One region of the Alteromonas sp. B31-7 genome, then DNA from elsewhere that is predicted to be linked to it. Evidence: predicted binding sites of a transcription regulator. Region 1 holds the regulator's gene; each other region holds the start of a gene.
What was found. The regulator LexA, encoded in region 1, represses DNA repair genes until DNA is damaged. The targets are predictions, from matches to a motif close to TACTGTATNNNNATACAGTA.
Positions count from the first base shown of each region.

Region 2: the regulator LexA is predicted to act here: its motif matches at 2,712-2,731, upstream of dinB (DNA polymerase IV).
Region 3: the regulator LexA is predicted to act here: its motif matches at 5,167-5,186, upstream of imuA (translesion DNA synthesis-associated protein ImuA).

Region 1 is NZ_CP065233.1:4,515,833-4,523,254, reverse strand. It holds gene plsB (glycerol-3-phosphate 1-O-acyltransferase PlsB) at 1-1,934, opposite strand, end outside; gene IUA53_RS19800 (GNAT family N-acetyltransferase) at 2,060-2,542, opposite strand; gene IUA53_RS19795 (TonB-dependent receptor) at 2,766-4,877, shown strand; gene lexA (transcriptional repressor LexA) at 5,017-5,643, shown strand; gene coxB (cytochrome c oxidase subunit II) at 6,322-7,398, shown strand; gene ctaD (cytochrome c oxidase subunit I) at 7,408-7,422, shown strand, end outside.
Region 2 is NZ_CP065233.1:703,111-710,532, reverse strand. It holds gene IUA53_RS03075 (LacI family DNA-binding transcriptional regulator) at 1-197, shown strand, start outside; gene IUA53_RS03070 (MBL fold metallo-hydrolase) at 344-1,234, opposite strand; gene IUA53_RS03065 (DUF1653 domain-containing protein) at 1,299-1,547, opposite strand; gene dinB (DNA polymerase IV) at 1,606-2,679, opposite strand; gene nqrM ((Na+)-NQR maturation NqrM) at 3,162-3,395, opposite strand; gene IUA53_RS03050 (FAD:protein FMN transferase) at 3,405-4,430, opposite strand; gene nqrF (NADH:ubiquinone reductase (Na(+)-transporting) subunit F) at 4,556-5,788, opposite strand; gene nqrE (NADH:ubiquinone reductase (Na(+)-transporting) subunit E) at 5,809-6,417, opposite strand; gene IUA53_RS03035 (NADH:ubiquinone reductase (Na(+)-transporting) subunit D) at 6,421-7,053, opposite strand; gene IUA53_RS03030 (Na(+)-translocating NADH-quinone reductase subunit C) at 7,064-7,422, opposite strand, start outside.
Region 3 is NZ_CP065233.1:41,611-49,032, forward strand. It holds gene IUA53_RS00190 (error-prone DNA polymerase) at 1-3,069, opposite strand, end outside; gene IUA53_RS00195 (Y-family DNA polymerase) at 3,069-4,469, opposite strand; gene imuA (translesion DNA synthesis-associated protein ImuA) at 4,472-5,155, opposite strand; gene IUA53_RS00205 (hypothetical protein) at 5,282-5,797, opposite strand; gene IUA53_RS00210 (DUF885 domain-containing protein) at 5,794-7,422, opposite strand, start outside.

The DNA of each region.
Region 1 (7,422 bases):
ATAAGCTGCAATATTGCATTTTTCGATGTGCCTTTATGGGCAAATACGCAGGCCATTATCAATCCTGGCAATGCAAACAAATGCAGAATGTTGTTGCGATAGTAGGTGAGGTAAATTGCCGACTTAGGTTGAGGGCTAATGAGTCGACCGTAGTCGTCTTCTTTAATATCAAACCGTCCTAACTTCATGGTTTCAGCATAAAGATCGTCAACACTGAGGTCTGGGATAGTTGCATCGTCACTAAATGGCACAGTGTTAAACAGGGCAACAAAATCGCCCATAGACTGTTTCAGCTCAGCTTCACTCATTGTGTGAGTTTTCGATGACAATAAGCACAGAGACGACAACGCCATTCCGTTTAACGCCGCCGCACGATTAATCCGCGTCATCACATTATTAGCCAACTCGTTAACCGCTGGGGTGAGCCAGGCTGGCTTTTTCTCAGGTTCAGCATTTCTGCAATCTCGCCAGTTGGGTACGTGGCTCTCTAAGAACTGATTTAGCTGAATGGGCTCACCAAAATTAACGTATCCATGGCCGTAGTTTTTCAGTTTTCTAATGGCTGAAAACACCTGCCAATTCGACTCTTTTTTCTTCTTCGAGCCTTTTAATTCGTTAAGGTAGCTTTTGACTTCCATGACGTTTTCGTAGCCAATGTAGACAGGTACGATACTGACTGGCCGGTTGACGCCTTTCAGCATGGCTTGAATTGTCATGGCGAGCATGCCGGTTTTGGGAGGGATAAGACGGCCTGTGCGACTACGACCGCCCTCAGGGTAATATTTTACCGAATAGCCTTTGTTAAATAGCAATTCTAAATATTCTCTGAACACGGCGGTATACAACTTATTGCCAGCAAAGCTCCTACGCAAAAAGAAGGCGCCACCTCGTCGAAAAACCTTACCTACTGGCCAGAAGTTAAGGTTGATCCCCGCGGCGATATGCGGTGTTACCATGCCTTCGTGGTAAATAACGTAGGTGAGTAGCAGGTAGTCCATGTGGCTTCGGTGACAGGGAACATAGACAATTTCGTGGCCATTGGCGGCGAGTTCGCGTATGCGCTCAGCGTGACCAACACTAATACCGTTGTAAATTTTGTTCCAAATGCGCGTTAGCAAGCGGTCGCCGAAGCGAATGAGCCCCTCTCGATAATCAGCGGCGATTTCTGTCACATAAGATTGTGCGCGCGCTTTGGCTTGTTCATGGCTGATTTTTTTGCTGCGAGACTCTTCTGCCATGGCGCGACGTACCGCATCAGACCCTAAAACGCTATTGTTTAATTCTTGACGTTCAAGTAACGTAGGCCCTGTCATACTTTGACGTTTTCTTTGAAAGTGAGTACTCGCTACCCTAACAAGTTTGTGGGCTATTCGTTGATCACTACCGTGCTGATTAGACATGGCACGGGCAGATACGGCCTTTGAGTAATTAATAAAATTATCGCGGCCTAAAAACAACACGATGAATAGTTTTCGTAGCCAACTTGCTGCGGCATTATCGGCAATTAAATCGCTTAGGCCTGGTTTGCCCTTGCCCGGAGCTCTGCCCCAAGACACAAAAACGGGAACCACCTGAAGGTCAAGGTTTTCATGATCGCGATGAAGGTGGAATAGGTCGGTAAATACATCCTCAATTCCCGTGTCTTTTGCCGCGCTTCTAAAGATTGGCGGCGTTTTGCGTAAAAATAAGGTAGACGGATATTCGCGGCCTGCTAGTGTTAATGTGTCTGTGGGCACGGGGAGTCCGAGTGCTTGTGTAGACATTTTTAAAGCCAACTGATCAGTGACTGAGTTAGTCGGCAACAAGTAAACAATGGGCTTGCCCTTATCTATGCCAAGCTCGGTCTCCACATTGACGGGAATACTGTGCGCTTTTACTAACAATTTAACAGGATAATGAAATACCGATAAAAGGACTTTTCGCATCCACGACATGAATTAAGTGATCCTATGAAATTAAAACGGAGAAAGTGTATCACACCTTAAGGAAATACACGCATTCCCAACCTAGGCGACGGCGATACAAGGCTCAGTATAGACGGTTATTTTCGTCACGAATGTTAGGCTGTTTTGGGCGTTGTATAACGCATGGCTACATCACATCGCTCATACGCTGCGCCAAAGCGTTGCATAATATCTGGGCAGTGTCTAAATCCTAGTTTTTCGTACAAGTGGATAGCCGCCTCACACTTTCTATTGGTGAGAAGAAAAAGGGTGTTGTAAGCAATTGAAGGAGCCTGACTCAATACATGCTGTAACAGCGCCTCACCGACTTTTAATCCTCTAGCAGTACCGACCACGCCCATCTTAGTAAGTTCGAAGACCCCTGGACTTTTTTTCATCAATGCACAGGTGCCTACTATGCCAAGGTCAGGATGTTCTGCGAACCAAATATGCCCGCCCGGCGCAATAACGTAGGTAGCAGGGTCGCTGATAACCTGCTCGTCTATGGCTTCTAGCACAAACATTTCGGTTATCCATTGTCGATTTATGGCGTCGAAATACGGGGCATGTGCATCAGTGTAACTATGAAAACGTAGCATAGATTGTTGAGGGTATTCTTATCATTGCGCAAATATAGCATGAAAAATGGCCTTGGCGTACGTATGCCACGGTATCGCCCAGACGTGTGAGATGGCATCAATATATAAATTAGTTTAACTTTTGCTAAATGTACTTTTAATTGTTATTAATAACTATTATCATTCGCGTCATCAACACTTTAATAAAAACGTTTATGTTCATCTGAGCATTGGGGAGACATTCTTGAAACTTAGCACCAAAGCAATTTCTGCCGCTGTGTTATTGGCCTTATATGGCAACGTGGCACTGGCTGACGAAACCGACAGTAAAGAAGAAAGCGTAGAACGTATTACCGTAAGAGGCGCGTTCTTTGGTCAGCAGGTGGCTACCGCAGTAAAAACGCCAACCTTACTGATAAATGTACCTCAATCAGTATCTGTCGTAAGCGCTGAGCAAATTGCGCAGCAAGCGTTATTTAGTATTTCAGATGTAATGCAGTACACACCTGGCGTGAGCATTGGGTTAGGCGAAGATCATCGGGACCAAGTCACGATTCGAGGTCAAAATACGACAGCAGATTTTTTTGTGGACGGCTTACGTGATGATGTTCAGTATTTTCGCCCACTTTATAACTTAGAGCGTGTAGAAATATTACGCGGTGCCAATGCGTTATTGTTTGGCCGTGGCGGCGGCGGTGGTGTGGTTAACCGTGTGACTAAGGTGGCCGACACCCAAGAAAACTTCACCACCTTGTCAGCAGGGATTGATACGTTTTCTGCAGGGTCAATTAGCGTTGATACCAACAAGGTGATCGACGAAAAAAATGCGTTTCGATTTAACGGCGTGTTCGATGCCATTGATAACCATCGCGACTTCAAAGACGGCGAGCGTTACGCGTTTAACCCTACTTACACATGGCATGCGGGCGAAGATACTCGTGTAGTCGCGTCTTATGAATACGTTAATGATGACCGATTGGTGGACCGGGGCGTTCCGTCACTTAATGGTGCGCCGTTAGAAGGTTACGACAACACATATTTTGGTGATCCTGACTTTAACAATACGACGCTTGAAGCACATATAGCAAGGGTTCGCGTTGATCACAGTCTTTCTCAAAACTGGAATCTTAACGGCTCTGTGCAATTTGCCGATTATGACAAAGCGTACCAAAATCTTTATCCGGTTAATTTTGACGATCAAGCGGGTACCGTCACTCTCGATGGTTATCGCGACACCACTGCGCGTGAAAATGCGCTAGTGCAAGTGAACTTAATTGGTCAAATCACCTCAGGTAACATAGAGCATACGGTGTTAACCGGTGTGGAATATGGTAATCAAGAAACCGCTAACGATCGTCGAGATGCGTTTTTCGCTGATAGCCAAGATGATCAGGTAACCTTTGGGTTTTCTGATCCACTAGTGATTCCAGAGATGACGTTAACCGATGCGGTTCGCGACAGATCCTCAGATGTCACTTTTACCTCAGTATTTTTGCAAGATGAAATCAAGCTCAGTGATCACTGGATCGTGGTTGCTGGCCTACGCTATGACAACTTTGACATAGATGTAGTGGATACCATCGAAGTGAATAATGGCGCGGACGATGGTAACAATGGATTATTAACGAGCTCAGACTCTCAGGTATCTCCTCGAGCCGGTGTGATTTATAAGCCAGCCGAATCAGTGTCTTTGTACGCAAGCTATAGCAAATCGTTTCTGCCACGCTCGGGAGATCAATTCTTAACCCTTTCGCTTACTTCTCAAGCCTTAGACGCTGAAGAATTTGAAAATAAAGAAATTGGTGTGAAGTGGAATGTATCAGACAGTTTAAGCGTGACCGCTGCTGCGTTTGAAGTGGAACGAGAAAACGGCACAGCGCAGGATCCTAACAATCCAGAAGCGTCAATACTGACCGGTACTGAAACCTCGGGATACGAAATTCAGGTGGTGGGTTCGCTTAGTGAAAAATGGACTATCAATGCAGGGTATAGCAATCTAGATGGGCAAGAAATGGGTCGTATTAGTGACGGTGAACTTGCAAACCGAGATCTTGCGCAGCTACCCGAGCATATGCTTACCGTTTGGAACCAGTATCAAGTGAACACACAGTGGCGGGTTGCCTTAGGGGTAATTTATCAATCTGAGCAATACGCCTCGTTAAGTAACAGTGTTACTCTGCCTGATTTCACTCGGGTTGATGCGGCTGTGTATTACAACTATAGCGAGGACTTGAAGTTCCAACTTAACGTAGAAAACCTGTTTGATGAGGATTACTTCCCATCAGCACATAACGATAACAACATCTCAACGGGTGAACCGTTAAACGCACGTATTAGTTTACAGTACAGCTTTTAATCATCGGTTAGCCCCTTCAACAAGGCAACCTCAGTGACGAGGTTGCCTTTTTTGATCATGCCACTAATTTGTTTTGCTGCTTGCCATTTATATGTAGGTGTATATACTTACAGGAACTGTATAGACAGACAGGTCTTTTATGCGCCCACTCACAGCTAGACAAACGGAAGTTCTTGAGCTTATAAAAACTACCATGCAAGAAACTGGCATGCCGCCAACCCGTGCAGAAATTGCACGTCAGTTGGGGTTTCGTTCAGCGAATGCAGCTGAAGAACATTTGAAAGCCCTTGCTCGTAAAGGGGTCATCGAAATTCTTCCTGGTACGTCTCGAGGAATAAAATTAAATATTCCTCTTGAAGAAGAATCGATAGAAGAAGCAGGGCTTCCCCTTATTGGTCGTGTTGCTGCGGGTGAGCCTATTCTTGCGCAAGAGCACATTGAGTCTCATTACAAAGTAGACCCTGCGTTATTTCAGCCTCAGGCCGACTTTTTACTGCGTGTTAATGGCATGAGTATGAAGGATATCGGTATTTTGGACGGTGATTTACTTGCCGTGCACAAAACCACCGACGTGCACAATGGCCAGGTTGTGGTCGCCAGAGTGGATGAAGATGTTACGGTAAAGCGTCTTGAAAAACGCGGTCGTGAAGTGCTTTTGCATGCTGAAAACGAAGAGTTTTCACCCATAAAAGTCGATCTTGCCTCTGAACCTTTCTCTATTGAAGGTATTGCCGTTGGCGTAATTAGAAATGCTGACTGGATGTAAGATTCATCCTGTTTGATGAAAAAGCGACCTTTAGGTCGCTTTTTTGTTACCTATCTCATTGCGATTGGTGGATAACACCCTAATCAAACACCGCTTTGTACTTTGAGTACGCGTACACACAGAAAAAGAAAAGCATGGGAAATGTGCCTATTTTCATTTTCTATACCTTCCGCCTGAATGTCTTCGGTTTATGTTTGAAAACATCCACATAAATGCTGTTAGTGTCTGATTGCTGAGTTTATGTTTGCCTTTCTTGAAAAACAACTTGTTCTAAATAGCCGTTTCAAACAGCCTTTTAACGTTGCCCTAAACGCCTTTCCACCTCGCCCGCACAACGGGTTTTTACCTATCTTGCTGATCAATAAATGAGCAATTTAATGGTTTTTTCTGAGAAAAGACTAGACGTAGCGGTTTTATTGCGCAATTCTTATACTGTGATTAACAAAATAATAACAATGGCTCTAACTTAATTTTACAATCATTGTGTGATTGGAAAGTAGTGAAAGATAGAGTTCGTTTACAAAAAACCACGAGGCAGGGGTAACGCACGCACATGTTGCGTCAAAAATTCTGCCATTACGGAGGTGCTGAGTGAAACGACACATAACCCGACTGGTCGCGCTGGGGGCAAGTATACCCAGTATACTGTTTTCTACTGCTATATTTGCCGACAGCGAGATGAGTGAAAACTCCTCTCTTAATTTGCGTTACGGCGCCACAGACATTAGCGGCCAGGTTTACGACTTACACATGTTGATGTTTTTCATCTGTGTGGCAATTGCGGTGGTGGTGTTTGGTGTTATGTTTGCCTCTATGTACCTACACCGTAAATCTCGCGGTGCCAAGCCAGCCAACTTTCATGAGAATGTCAAAGTGGAAATTGCTTGGACCATAGTGCCTTTTCTCATTCTTATCTTCATGGCGGTTCCCGCCGCCAAAACCCTGATTGCTATGGAAGATACCAGCGAGGCCGATTTGACAGTCGTCGTTACAGGCTCTCAATGGAAGTGGCACTACAAATACCAAGACAGAGATGTGGAGTTTTATTCTCTGCTGGCGACCCAGCGGGAACAAATAGAAAACAAGTTTGATAAAGGTAAAAACTACTTACTTGAGGTGGACCGCCCTCTTGTTATCCCTACAGGGAAAAAAGTCCGTTTCTTAATTACCTCCGACGATGTCATTCACTCTTGGTGGGTGCCTGATTTTGCCGTTAAAAAAGATGCTAACCCAGGGTTTATTAACGAATCTTGGGCAAAAGTGAATGAACCAGGCATATACCGTGGTCAGTGTGCGGAACTGTGTGGAAAAGACCATGGCTACATGCCGGTAGTGGTTATTGCTAAGCCCCCCGAAGAGTTCGATGCCTGGATGGCCGAACAAGAGGCCATGGCAATTCGAGCAAAAGAAGAAGAGCAACGCTTGTTGTCTATGAACATGTCTATGGATGAGCTTATGCGAGAGGGAGAGCGGGTATATAACGCCACATGTGCCGCTTGTCATATGCCTAATGGTGAAGGCTTACCTGGCGTATTCCCCGCCCTCAAGGGCAGTAAGATGGCTCTGGAAGATCAAGAAGGACATATCAATATCGTGCTGCATGGAAAAGCCGGTACTGCCATGCAGGCGTTCGGAAAAATGTTGAGCTTAAAAGATATTGCTGCGGTGGTGACCTATGAGAGGAATGCATGGGGGAACAACACTGGGGATATGGTGCAAGCTAAAGATGTTAACGACGTGGCCAACGGAAACTAGGAGCGCATGATGAGTAAAGCTACC
Region 2 (7,422 bases), 800 kb from region 1:
AGGATATCGATATCTGCGGTTTCAACAACCTGAGTTTTTCACGTTCAATTTACCCTGCCCTAACAACAGTTTCAGTCCCACGCCGTGAAATGGCGGAAATGGCAACCGAATCATTGATAGCGCTAATTGAAGGCGAAGACGTTGAACAAGCGAGCCAAGTTTTACCCTTTGAGCTTAAAATACGGGAAACCGCTTAGCAGACATCTGGCAGATTCGGCACTTAGAATTGGTGCACTTTAATCTGGTGCCCAAAGACCCGGTGATAGTGCCATTTTAAGTAAATGGCAGGGCAGTAAAGAAGACTCCCCTGCCCATTTATTCAATATTAAAAGCAGCGTGGTTTTTAAGCATCGGTATAGAGTGTAGTTATCCACTTCTCTTCGGTAATAAAATTCCAGCTCCAATCTGCCCATTTTTCCTCAAGGCCTAGGGCTTTGACTTCATCGAGGGTTTTACCTTCCTGTTTTAGCGCTTTAACATAGTTGAAAGTCTCGTCTATCATTGCGAGAAAACGCTTATATTCCGCTTTATAGCTAAGTTTACCGTGGCCAGGGATAATAACGGTGTCATCGTCAATTTTTTTAAGTAATTGCGTTACCGATTCCATGTAGCCTTCTACATTACCGCCGGCACCTTGGTCGATGTAAGGAAACATGCCGTTGAAAAACAAATCACCGGTATGCATTACATTAGGCTGTTCAAACCACACTACGCTATCACCGTCGGTATGCCCAACTTCTAAGTGCATAACGTGAAGGGTTTCGCCATTAAAGTGTATTTTAATGCCGTCTTCATAGGTGATAGCAGGCAAAGCTTCGGGCTTCACTTTTTCATCATTAGCCAAACGAATTCGCACATTCTCGTGCGCTAAAATAGTGGCGCCTTTGTGGCTGTGAAAAAACGCATTGGAGCCAGTATGATCGCCATGATAATGGGTATTGATCACATACTTAGGCGCATTATTTCCCAACTGGCCTAGTTGCGCGGCAATTTTTTCTGCCAGTGGCGCAAACTGATCATCAATAATCAATATACCATCGTCGCCTGCCGATACTCCAATGTTGCCGCCCATTCCCGTTAACATGTGCACCGAGCCTTTAATCGCTGTGGCTTTCACTTCTACATCAGCAAATTGGTCTTGCGCTACTGCTGTGTTAACGGCTGAGAATGCAAATGGGGCAATGGCGAACAACGCAGCCATGAGCATGTTTTTAGAACCTGGGACAGTTTTCATTATTATTTCCTTGTGTAGGGCTTGTTTGAATTAAGACCAATTTCACTATGGGTTAATTTCACTATTAGATCATTTTTTCATCATCAGGTATTGCGCCCACATATTCAAAGCGAAGTTGGGCAATACCGTCTCGTTCTACTGTATCAAAGAACATTTCTAGAGGGCGAACCCATAACGCCTTTTCCCCATAGCAAGGTCGATACACAACCAGCTTAGTTTCATTTTCTGAATGGGTAGCCACTTCATACACGTCATACAAGCTGCCTTTGTAGTGCTTGTAACGACCGGGGGTTTTAAGTTGTTTGGTATTCATATTATCCCTTGAAAGGAAGCGCTTTAAAAATAACAAGTATACGTGTAACACAGCCTAATTAAACGTCTTCGAAAGGCAAAATAAGCTGCTGGGTGCTTTGGTTGACTGCTAGCCCTATGTGCAAGCCTACCAAACGAATGCCTCGGCCTTTTGCGCGCTCAAAGGCCTCTTCCATTAGGGTATGGAAATAATTTTCATCCAACGCCCCATAACGATGTTCAACCGTGGTTAGCTGGAAGTCATTGAACTTAAGCTTCACGCCCTGCGTGCGAATGCGTACCGGTTTGCCCGTTCGCTTTTTGTGATTATCCATTCGCTCTTGAAGCTTTTCAAACAAGTGGGGCAAGAAGTCGATGCACTGCTCGAAGGTATGTATGTCTTCATTTAACGTGCGCTCCACGCCGATAGACTTGCGCTCACGTGATACCGACAGTTCACGCTCGTCTATGCCGTGAGCACGTTCCCACAACACGCTACCGAATTTTCCAAGCTCTTTTTGAATGCGCTCGAAAGGGTATTGCCTAACGTCATTGCAAGTATTCAACCCCATGCGCTGCAGCTTTTGCATGGTGACTTTGCCCACGCCCGGAATTTTTTTGAGGGGCATTTCTCGTACGAATGTGTCTAGCTTATCTGGCGTGATCACGCAGATGCCGTCGGGTTTGTTTTCGTCACTGGCCACTTTTGCCACAAACTTGCAGGGGGCCACGCCGGCAGAAGCAGTAAGACCTAATTCGTTTTGAATACGCGCGCGTATCTCTTCGGCAATTAACGTAGCACTGCCCCCACAAAACTCACTGTTGGTAACATCTAGGTAAGCTTCGTCTAATGATAAGGGCTCAATAAGGTCAGTATAGTCAGCAAAAATCTTACGTATTTTTTGCGACTCAGCGGCATACACCTCCATGCGCCCTTTCACTAAAGTAAGATTGGGGCACAACTTTAACGCATACGCGGTAGCCATGGCCGAACGTACACCAAATTTGCGGGCGGGATAATTACAGGTAGAGATAACCCCACGACGGTCGGCACTGCCACCAATGGCAATGGGAATATCGCGCAAGGCAGGGTTGTCGCGCATTTCAACTGCGGCGTAAAAACAATCCATGTCGACGTGGATAATTTTTCGCATTGTCCGCCTTCATTCTTTAGCTTTAAACGTAAAACTGTACAAAAAGACAGTATATTACTAATAACGTTGAATTACACTATCTCCTTGTGGACTCTAGATAGAATTAAAGGCTCACACACATAATTAACGTCTTTATGAAAAGTACAAATAATGCAAATTAAACGCTAATTAGCGCTCAATTAAATTAAGGCATAATTGAGAGTGTAAAACGATTGAGCTATATTGTAAGCAACTTACTTACAGGATTTATCAAATGGCTCGAACAATCACATTTCAACCAAGTAAATAAGCACGTTATCGTTTTTAGAAAGTTCAAACATGGTATTAGAATTAGTAGGGTCCTTCATCAATCAATGGACATTATTCGGCAGCTTCAATAAGCCTCAACATTAAAGAACTTATAGATATACTCATCAACAAAAAGCGCTGTCGATGAGTATCAAACAGCGCTTTTAGATCTTAAGCCAACGAAAGGCGAAGCATTACAAAATTTGGTTTTGCTTCCACTCGTTTAGCTTTTTCTGGCGGGCTTCTTCTTTTTCCATACGCGACTTTTTGCGGTCACACGGTTCTGGACAGTCGCAGGCTTTTTCAATCCCTAGCGCACCTAGGCCACCACAACTACCAGAAATAGATTTTCTTTGAACTAGGTAGCCCACAGCCATGGCTAATACCATCACTAAAAAGAAACCAAAGGCAAGAATAAATGTAGACATCGCTACCCCCTAATTATGAACTGTAACCAGTTTATCAAATTCTGGTGATGCATACTCTTCAAATCCGTCTTCGGTACGACGAATTAGGAATACCGCAAGTTGTTCTTGCTCGGCAACCGCAATCGCCTCTTCCCACCCCATCACATTAAATGCGGTAGCCAAACCATCTGACGTCATTGAAGAAGGATGAACAACGGTTACCGACACCAAGTTGTGAGAGATGGGTTTTCCCGTAGTAGGGTCAATTAAATGTGAATAACGTACGCCATCTTCTTCGTAGTAGTTACGATAGTCTCCTGATGTAGCCACCGCATTTTCACCAATAGACACCACTTTTTGCACCGCGCGTTCAGTAGTGACCGGCTTTTCAATAGCAATAAGCCACTCGCTGCCGTCGCCACGTTCTCCTTTCACGCGCATTTCACCACCTATTTCTACCAAGTAATTTTCAATGCCACGTTTTTCCAGTATCTCTGCCACTTCGTCAACGCCAAAACCTTTAGCAATGGTAGACAAATCCACATATAACATGGGGTGGCTCTTCTTAAGACCCGTTGGTGTGGTAGAAAGTTTCTGATAACCCACGTAATCTCTAATTTCGTCGATTTCCCCTTGGCTTGGTACTTTCTCTGGTCGTTTGGTTGGGCCAAAACCCCACAAGTTCACCAATGGCCCTACAGTAACATCAAGTACACCGCCACTTAAATTCGCCAAGCGCAGCGCTTCATTAATAACAAATAGGGTGTCCGGTGATACCTCAAAATTATCGGTATAACGATACTGATTAAAACGCGATAATTCCGACGTCGGGTCGTAAGTAGACATCATCTTATTTACTTCAACAAGACGGGCATCAATTTCAGCCTGTAACCCCTCTACAGGCGCTTCATCTACAAGATATTTGACATTGTAGGTGGTTCCCATGGTTTGCCCTTGTAGGTGCACCACAGGCTGACCTTTTTCACTGCAACTTGCTAGGAATAAAATACCTATTGCAAAAAAGGCGAGAAAAATTCTAATTGCAAAACGGATCACGTTATTATCCTTACTTCTCTTTGCACAAAGTTATATGTCTATTATCTAAGCTGGACATTTTACTTCAACAAAAAAGGGGCTTGCGCCCCTTTTAATATGCTTAATAACTGTTTTAGCTTGGTAGATTAACCACCGAAGTCATCTAGCATGATGTTTTCGTCTTCAACACCCAAATCTTTCAGCATGTTGATAACGGCCGCGTTCATCATAGGTGGTCCACACATGTAGAACTCACAGTCTTCTGGTGCAGGGTGATCTTTCAAGTAGTTCTCTAGAAGTACTTGGTGAATGAACCCTGTGTAACCTTCCCAGTTGTCCTCCGGTTGAGGATCTGACAGGGCTACATGCCACTCAAAGTTATCGTTTTCTGCTGCTAACTCGTCGAAATCTTCTGTATAGAACATTTCACGAAGTGAACGTGCACCGTACCAGAAGCTCATCTTACGGTTAGACTTCAAGCGACGAAGCTGATCGAAAATGTGTGAACGCATTGGGGCCATACCTGCACCACCACCTACGAAGACCATTTCATTTTCAGTTTCTTTCGCGAAGAATTCACCGAATGGACCAGAGATCGTCGCTTTGTCACCTTCTTTCAGGCTCCAAATGTACGATGACATTTTACCAGCAGGTAGGCTTAGGTTATTAGGTGGCGGCGTAGCAATACGCACGTTCAACATAATAATGCCTTCTTCTTCTGGGTAGTTTGCCATTGAGTAAGCACGAATGGTTTCTTCGTCTACTTTAGACTCGATGTCGAAGAAGCCGAAACGCTCCCAATCGCCACGATACTCTTCTGGAATTTCGAAGTCTTTGTACTTAACGTGGTGCGCTGGCGCTTCAATTTGAATGTAACCACCGGCACGGAAAGGTACGCTTTCACCGTTAGGAATTTTAAGCTTAAGCTCTTTGATGAAAGTCGCTTTGTTATCGTTAGAGATAACTTCACAATCCCATTTCTTAACACCAAATACCGACTCTTCAAGTTCGATTTCCATGTCTTGCTTAATCGCAACCTGACATGAAAGACGGCAACCTTCGCGCGCTTCACCTTTCGTGATGTGGTCGAGTTCAGTAGGTAGAATTTCACCACCACCTGAGTGTACGTCGACACGACACTGGCCACATGAGCCACCGCCACCACATGCAGATGATACGAAGTAACCTGCGTCAGCCAGTGCACCAAGAAGCTTACCGCCCGGTGCAGTTTTAATTGCCTTGTCTGGGTCACCGTTAATAGTGATGGTTACATCACCACTTGGTACCAACTTAGACTTGGCAAACATGATGATAAATACTAGCGCCAATACAATGGCAATGAACATGCCGACGCCAAGAAATATTTCTACGTTATTCATTTATATGCTCCCGAGCTCTATTACAGCTGAATACCAGTGAATGACTGGAAGCCGAGCGCCATAAGGCCAGCGATCATGAATACAGAACCCAGACCACGAACGCCATCAGGCATATCAGCATACTTCAGCTTTTCACGTACTGCCGCTAGCAACACAATGGCTAGTGCCCAGCCCATACCACTACCTATGCCGTAAACAATGCTTTCGGTAAAGTTGTATTCACGCTGAACCGCGAATGCTACACCACCAAAAATCGCACAGTTAACGGTGATAAGCGGAAGGAAGATACCTAGTGCGTTATATAACGCAGGGAAGAACTTATCTAAGCTCATCTCTAGGATCTGTACCAATGCCGCGATAACACCGATAAACGTTAGGAAGTTAAGGAAGCTAAGGTTAGCTTCAGGGAAACCTGCCCATGCTAATGCGCCTGGAGCAAGAATGTTGACATAAATAACTTGGTTAACCGGTACAGAAATACCCAATACCACGATAACGGCAACACCAAGACCCATAGCAGTCTTTACTTTCTTAGATACCGCTAGGAAGGTACACATACCCAAGAAAAGTGACAACGCCATGTTCTCAACAAAAATTGAGCGAACAAATAATGATAAATAATGTTCCACGACTTACTCCTTAGGCTCTACTTGTTCTGGACGGATTGTACGGATGAACCACACCATACCGCCAATTAAGAAGAATGAGCTGAAAGGTAGGATTAGCAAACCGTTACCTTGATACCAACCACCGTTTTGAACTAATGGTAGGATTTCGAAACCTAAAATAGTACCGAAACCAAATAGCTCTTTAATTGTGCCAATAACAATTAGAATGAAAGAGTAACCCAAGCCGTTACCAATACCATCAAGGAAGCTCATCAAAGGTGGGCTCTTCATGGCGTAGGCTTCTGCACGACCCATTACAATACAGTTGGTAATAATCAGGCCAACGAACACCGAAAGCTGCTTCGATATTTCATACGAATACGCTTTTAGAATTTGGTCAACAACAATTACCAAAGACGCAATAATGGTCATCTGGATAATAATTCGCACACTAGAAGGAATCTGGTTACGAATAAGTGAAATAAACAAGTTTGAGAACGCTACAACGCTAGTCAGCGCAAGCGACATTACCAAGGCTGTTTCCAGCTTAGTGGTAATTGCCAGTGCTGAACAAATACCCAATACCTGAAGGGCGATAGGGTTGTTGTCCAGGATTGGCCCAAAGAGGGCCTTTTTCATTTCTTTAGTATCTGCCATGAGACTTCCCTTATGAACGCCATGCTTGGTTCTTCAGGAACTGGCCGAAGCCTTGCTCACCTACCCAATAACGAATGGTGTTTTCAACACCGTTACTGGTTAGGGTAGCACCTGAAAGCGCATCGATAGTGTGAGGATTGCTTGGGTTAGCATTTTTCACTACGCGAATAGCCACTTCGCCATTCTCGTAAAGCTCTTTGCCGTCCCATTTGTCCTGCCAAGCAGGGTTTTGCACTTCACCACCTAATCCTGGCGTTTCTTTTTGCTGATAGTAAATAAGCTCGCGAACCGTTTGGCCGTCTGCGTCTACCGCTAAGAAACCGTACATAAGGTCCCAAAGACCGCTACCGTGTACAGGAAGGATGATAC
Region 3 (7,422 bases), 130 kb from region 1:
ATGAAAATCCCGTGAGGTTAACGACAAAGACGCTAACCAGGGCGTTCGGTCTATCAGCTTACCTGCAATAATATGAATGACTCCCTCTTTAGAGCGCTCAATCACGCCATTGACTTGAAGTAGCTTCGCTTTTAAAAACGTGGGTTGCTGCGCTCTTGCAGTAGATACCCATACCACAACATTCATGTTGCCAGTGTGATCTTCAAGGGTAAGGAAAGTAACCCCTGCTGCGGTTCCCGGTGCTTGGCGTCCTGTCACACACCCAAGTACCTTTACCACCGACTTGTGCGTTTTTCCGTGTAACTTATCTGCCGTTGTAATGTAGTTAAGTGACTTTTCGCGGTGTAGTAATGCCACAGGGTGATCGTGTGTACTCAGCCCAGTAGCCGCATAATCTTCAAGTAAGTTGTCTGCATCATTTGGCGTAATGGCCAAACTATCATTATTAGGGCAGTCATCGAATAATGGCAGGGTTGCTTGATTGTCCATCATTCGCCACCGTGCTTGATAGCGGTTACCCGTTAGCGCATTGAATGCCCCTGCACTGGCAAGTGCTTCAAGTTCGTCCCGCCTGATGTTTAGGCCTTGTATTGTTTCAATGCGTGTAAACCCTTCAAGTGGGCGTTGCCGGCATAACTCATGGGCGGTTGCCTCTCCCAGCCCCTTAATTATAGCTAATCCCAATTGAATTTTCTTATAGCCTTTATGATAAACCACCTGATGTTCGTAGCATGATTGGTTGATACAAGGGGGGATTACCGTAATCTTATGACGTTTTGCGTCTTGCACCAATTGAGAGGGAGAGTAAAAGCCCATAGGCCAGCTATTCAGTAGCGCCACGTAGAATTCAACCGGAAAGTAAAACTTGAGCCAACAGGATACATAAGCTAGCACTGCAAAGGACGCCGAGTGAGATTCCGGAAAGCCATAGCCGGCAAAGCCTTTTATTTGTTCGAACAGGTTATGGGCAAAATTCTCGTCATAGCCTCTTGCTACCATGCCTTTTATTAATTTATCGCGAAATTCGAAAATTCTGCCGTCTTTTTTCCAACTGGCCATAGCACGGCGAAGTTGGTCGGCTTCTCCACCGCTAAACCCCGCAGCAACCATAGCAAGTTGAATCACTTGCTCCTGAAAAATAGGGACGCCCATGGTGCGTGATAGCACGTTTTTTACTTCATTCGAGGGGTAGCTAATGCTCTCGTTTCCATGACGCCTTAATAAGTAGGGGTGCACCATGTCGCCTTGAATGGGCCCAGGCCTGACAATGGCGATTTGCACAACCAAGTCGTAATAACAGCGGGGCTTAAGCCGCGGTAACATAGACATTTGAGCCCGTGATTCAATTTGAAAGACACCCACGGTATCGGCTTTACAAATCATGTCGAAAACCTGAGGGTCGTCTCCCAGTTTGGTAATGAAAGGAATGCTCACAGGAACGGGGTAATGTTTGTTTATTAATGCGAAGGTGCGCCTTATTGCGCTAAGCATGCCTAATGCTAATACGTCCACTTTGAGTAGCCCTAAGGTCTCTATGTCGTCCTTGTCCCATTGAATAATGGTTCGCTCTGGCATAGCGGCGTTTTCTACGGGAACCAGTTCATAAAGGGGGCCTGAACTAATAACAAAGCCCCCAACATGCTGTGATAAATGCCGCGGGGTACCCAGTAATTGCTCGGTGATATTAATCAGCTGCTTTACGCGTTTGTCATCTCCCTTAAGGCCAAGCCCCTCCAGTTGGGATTGCCAAGGAATAACACTGTCTCTACGGTTAATTTGTTTCACAATAAAGCTCAGTTGAGACTCATTGAACCCCAGTGCTTTACCGGCGTCCTTAAAGGCTGATTTAAAGCGATAGCAAATGACGGTGGCAGCGATGGCCGTGCGTTCGCGCCCATATTTTTTATAAATGTATTGAATAATTTCTTCCCGTCTTTGATGCTCAAAATCCACATCAATGTCTGGGGGCTCGTCACGCTCTTTAGAAATGAAACGCTCGAATAGTACATTAATTTGCCGAGGGTCTACCGCCGTAATTTCTAAGCAGTAACACACCACAGAGTTCGCGGCTGAACCTCTGCCTTGATACAAAATTCCCTGCTGTTTGGCAAATTGCACAATGTCGTAAAGCGTCAGGAAAAAGTAGGCATAATCCTGCTCTTCTATCAGCTTCATTTCCTTTTCAATTATGGCCCGTACTTTTTTGCTCAGGCCTTCTGGGAAGCGTATGCGAATGCCTTTTTCAACACACTGGCGTAAGTAGGCTATGGCTGTATAGCCTGTAGGCACCAATTCGGCAGGATACTGATAACGTACTTCATTGAGTGAAAAGTGACAGCTTCCAGCGAGTACAGATGTGTTGTCTATCCACCGTTCGGGATAGAGTTTTTGAATTTTATTGATGGGCCTTAAACTACGCTCTGCATTACTGATTGCATGGCGACCCAGGTTGCTCACGGTGGAATGTTCACGGGTAGCCTGTAATACATGTTGCAGGGCTAAGTCGTCGCTATGGTGCATTAATACCCCCGTGCAGGCTACTACGGGGAAGTCGTAGTGCTGTGCTAGGCGGTTATAGGTCGCAAACCTGTGATGGTCGTTACCGTCGAGTAAACGTTGAGCCCCAATATGGGTGTGAATAGCCGAGTGTTGACTTAGCCATTTGGCCCAATAGTCGTCGTGGGCTTGCTGAGTACTAGGCAGCCAGATGAGTTTGCAGTGCCGAATAGTACGCAAGTCCCATTCCGCTAATTGGTATTCCCCCTTTTTCGAGCGCCTTCTGGCATTGGTAATGATACGGCATAGCTCAGAATAGGCGGCCTTATTTGGACATAACAACACGAAGGCAAAAGTGTCGTCAAAAACAAAATAGCTACCCACAATCAGTTTTATGGGTAAACGTTGCTGGGTAATAGACGCATAAGCGCGTACCACACCTGCCACCGAGCATTCATCCGTTATGGCTAGTGCGTCGTAGCCTAAAAATGACGCCGTGGTGACCAGTTGAGCGGGGGAAGATGCACCGGTTAAAAAACTATAGTGACTTTGGCAAAAAAGCTCGCTGTACATTAGCTATATATTCCCTGCATCCACCATCGCTTGTGATGATCTTTAAACACGAGTAAGCGCCTGCCTTGTAGCGTTTGCGCAATAAAGTAATCCCGTGGTTGCGCTTCTTCTTCCCACCACAGGGTTTGCAATCGTAATGGGCCAAAACAAATTTTACTGCCTTGCGTGAGAGGTTTTGGTTGGCTAAACAAAAAGGTGGGTGCTGCATCAAACTGGTAAGTCTCGGTGGCATGCTGTACATCATAGGTACACATTTTCTCAAAGGCATGACTGTTACCCATCAAAGGTTGTTGTGTGCTTGTGTCGCCCAACTTTGCTTTTAAGCGGCCAATAAGCTGTTTTTGCGCTAATGTGGTGAAGCGGTTCGAGAATAAATCGCCGTTGTCGCCTGCGGTCGGCTCAAATTCGCAACATGTCAGGGTTAACGAAATAGCGGGGGCGGGTAACGCTAAGCGCTCTGTCTTGAGTACGGCTAGCTCCAGCCAATCTTTTAGTGCTGTTGTGGGCAAGGCGGCGTTTACCGCCAGCCGTAGGGGGCTTACCTCTCTGAACGAAATACGAAATTCAATGGCGGACGTTGTAAGGTTACGGGCTCTTAAATAATGGCTCAGGGTTTCAAGCTGAATGTTAAGGTAAGGCTGTAAGTGTTGGGTGTTTTCTACTTCAAACGACAAAGCGGTGGTTTTTTCAAAGGTATCGCTAGGCCTAAATACTTGTCGTGTTGGAAAGGTCTCTCCTCGTAAGGCGGTAAGGTAGCGAATGGTGTCATTGGTGAAACGACGGCCTAATTCGTGAACTGGCATACTGAGTAATTGCCCTACTTGAGTTATGCCCACTTTTGCTAGCGACGTAATGGCTTTACTGTCTAACTCTGTTTGAGAAAGGGCGCAGGTGGAGAGACTTTCCCTAATATCTGCAGTCTGGATACTCACTTTATTATGATGATTTTTGGCTAGCAGTCGCGCAGCTTCTATTCCCCACGCTGTAGCATAATTATAGTGAATGCCTGAGAGAGAGATTTCGTGGGTTAAGGTACTCCACAATACCTCGTAGCTGCCGTAATACTGCACTAAGTTATCTAAACGTATTGCCAAGCTATTTGTGTCTTCAAGGACAATATCCGAAGCTAATGGATATAATCGGTGAGCCAAGCTAATCAAAGTGTCTCTTTCTGCCTCAGCACGGTAAGTTAAAATATTGACATGAGGGCAAAGGGCGGCGGTTTGTGCTAAACCAAACCCCACGTCTAGCCCCGTGTCTTTTGCTGGTGGATTTAATTGTACGACAGCGTTATTTTTTTCGTTATATACCACCGTTGGCACAGGGCAAGGCGATGCACTTTGCTGTGACACATAAGTGTCGAGGGTGAGTTGGTAGCAATGAAAGTAGGCCCAAAGCATGACTAACTCACAGAGTGTAAAGGGCGCGGGTTCCTTTTGTTATTCAACATTGCCCATTGAATGGCGTGATTGCTAGGCGTCCAAGTAAAGGGAATAACAAGGTTATTGATTGGCCAGCCCTGCCGATGTTTCAGAATATCCACCACGATGTTGCTTTCTTTTACGGCTAATTTGATATCAAGTACCACCGGAAGGGATGTCATATTTTTATTCAAGTGTGAAAATAAAAAACATAGAGCATCGTTGTGGCTGGCCGCCACTTGCAACCGACGGGCTTCTTTTGGTGATATTGCGTTACTCCATAACAGTACGCAATGACATGCTGCGCTTTTAAGGCATTGCTCAGCCGCCCATAAGGCGTCGGCGTCGTTAGTGGGAGTGATGATCAGTACTTGCTCTATGGCAATGCCTTGGCTAACAAGCCAAGGGGCTTGTAGTTCAGCCGGTGGGTTAATGAATACACGTAATTTATGCTCCCGAGGCTGACTAATCACTTGTTTAAAGAGCGACAATTCCCCCGAGCCTGTTGCGCAGGACACTCTAATCATGCCTGATGTATGAATACCACCTTGTAATACCTCATCTAGTTTATCCACACCCAAGGCAAAACGTGCGCATGCGCCATGCTGATCACGGGCTCGCCATAGGTTTGGATTGTTATGTAAAAGAGATAATGGGTCTTTCATAAACACTATAATACTGTATTTATGTACAGTATTATAGTGTACGTACTTGGGTTTTCAAGCAAAGCGGCAGCGTTTCACGCTGCCTTTTAGCTAACTCAATGAAAAATAGAAATAAAGGAAGGGTAACTAAGACGCTTGGTTTTCTTTTTGTGCAGCCGACTTTGTGGTGCCACTGATGGTGATTGTAATAAGCTGACAAGCGGCAATAAACCCATCAGCTGAGTTTTTAGACCAAGCCATTCGAACATTACTTGGCATTTCCTTTAGTACTTCTTGCAGGTCTGTCAGGCTTAATTCTTCATTTTTTAACACCTGATTAAGCGCTTCTTCAAGGGAAGCTCCTTTTTCACAGCAGGCCATTACAATGGTGGAAAAGTTACTCATAAGCACCATAAAAGCAGCATGCTGCTGGGCATTAATAAGCCTGCGTTTAAAGGCGTTTTCAGTGCGAGTAGACAGGTTTTTCTCTAATGCTTCTGTCACCAGCACTAGGTTGCGGTACGCATGAGAAACCTTACTATTGCTTTGTTTTGCCGAGGTGCGTGTAAGGGCTAATTCCCTTTGCAAGTTTTGCATGCGAAGCACAAGGTATACGGAAAATAGGAGAAGAACTCCCATCACTGCAAATGCCACCACTATCATTGTGTTATTGCCTTTTGTTGTTTTATAAATGTATTGATGTGTTGCTCTAAGATAAACAAGGGAACCGAACCATTTTCTAATACCGCCCGATGAAACTTACGTACATCAAAATGCTGTCCCAATGCCTTTTCTGCTTTTTTACGTAATGCTTTTATTTTTATCTCACCAATTTTGTAAGATAACGCTTGCGCGGGCCAAGATATATAGCGGTCAATTTCCGTATTCACATTGTGCTCAGAAAGGGCCGTATTTTCCATCATATAATCTACCGCTTGCTGACGGCTCCAGCCCATAGTGTGCATGCCAGTATCAACCACTAAGCGACACGCCCGCCACATTTCATAGCTAAGACGACCAAAGTTATCATAAGGGGTTTCGTAAATACCGGCTTCTATCCCCAGAAACTCTGAATACAGCCCCCAGCCTTCACCAAAGGCGGAAATATAAGTATTGCGGCGCACCATGGGAAGCGCGTCTAACTCTGCCGCCAGCGATATCTGTAAATGGTGGCCAGGCACAGCTTCATGCAAAGTGAGAGCAGGCAAGGCATACAGCGGGCGCTTATCTAGGGCGTAGGTGTTTACCCAATAATAACCAGGTTTATCATCGCCACTAGGATGAATGTAGCGGCCAGTGGTGTACTTAGGTGCAATATTATCGGGTACTGGCGCAACGCCATAAGGGGTGCGGGGTAAGTATTCAAAAAGTGAAGGTAACTTAGCGTCCATTTTTTTTGCAATAAACGACGCTTCTTTTAGCAAGTCTTCCGCTGATTCTGCGTAAAACTGTGGGTCCTCACGGAGAAATTGAATAAAATCGTTGATGTCACCGTGGAATTTGACCTCATCCACAATGCGTTGCATTTCTTCTCGAATGCGCGTTACTTCGCGAAGCCCGAGCTGATGAATTTCTTGCGGCGTCATATCCGTGGTGGTGTAGTGCTTGGCTCGGTTAGCATAGTAGGCGTCGCCTTCGGGCCAATGCTGAGCGGCAATAGACTGGCGAGCGCCAGGTATATACTCATTTACCATGAAGTGATAAAACTTCTGATAGGCCGGTAATACACTTTTCTCAACGGCCTCTCTACCGGCAGCGTTAAGGGCTTTTTTCTGAGTAGCTGAAAAGTAATCAGGAAAAGACGTAAAAGGCGTATAAAAGCCACTGTCTTCAGGCCGGTCAACTAAGTAGGCTTTTATTGCCTCATCAAATCCTTTCAGCACCACCTTCGGTTGCGTATACCCTTCTTTTAAGCCTTGGCGCATATAGCTAATTTGTTGTTCAAAGTAAGGCGGCAAACTATGGAGCCGGTGAATGTAGGCGAGGTAGTCTTCGTCGGTTTTGAAACGAGATAAGTGAGGTAATCCGGCCATGGTAGCGTGGAAGCCATATTCCGAATTAATTGGAATAAGGTGCGCGCGAAAGCGGTATTGATCAATATAATCATCTAACCGGTATTTTTGCATGAGCAAAGCAATAAAACCGTCATTGGAGAGGTTATCAACATTATATTTCTCCAACGCGTTTCGGTATTGAACCCACATACCGTGCTTGCGAGCTAATGCTTCAGGAGAAATATCAGGCAGTTGTGCCGCTAAAGAATGGTCACCGTGACGAGATGCAAGTAG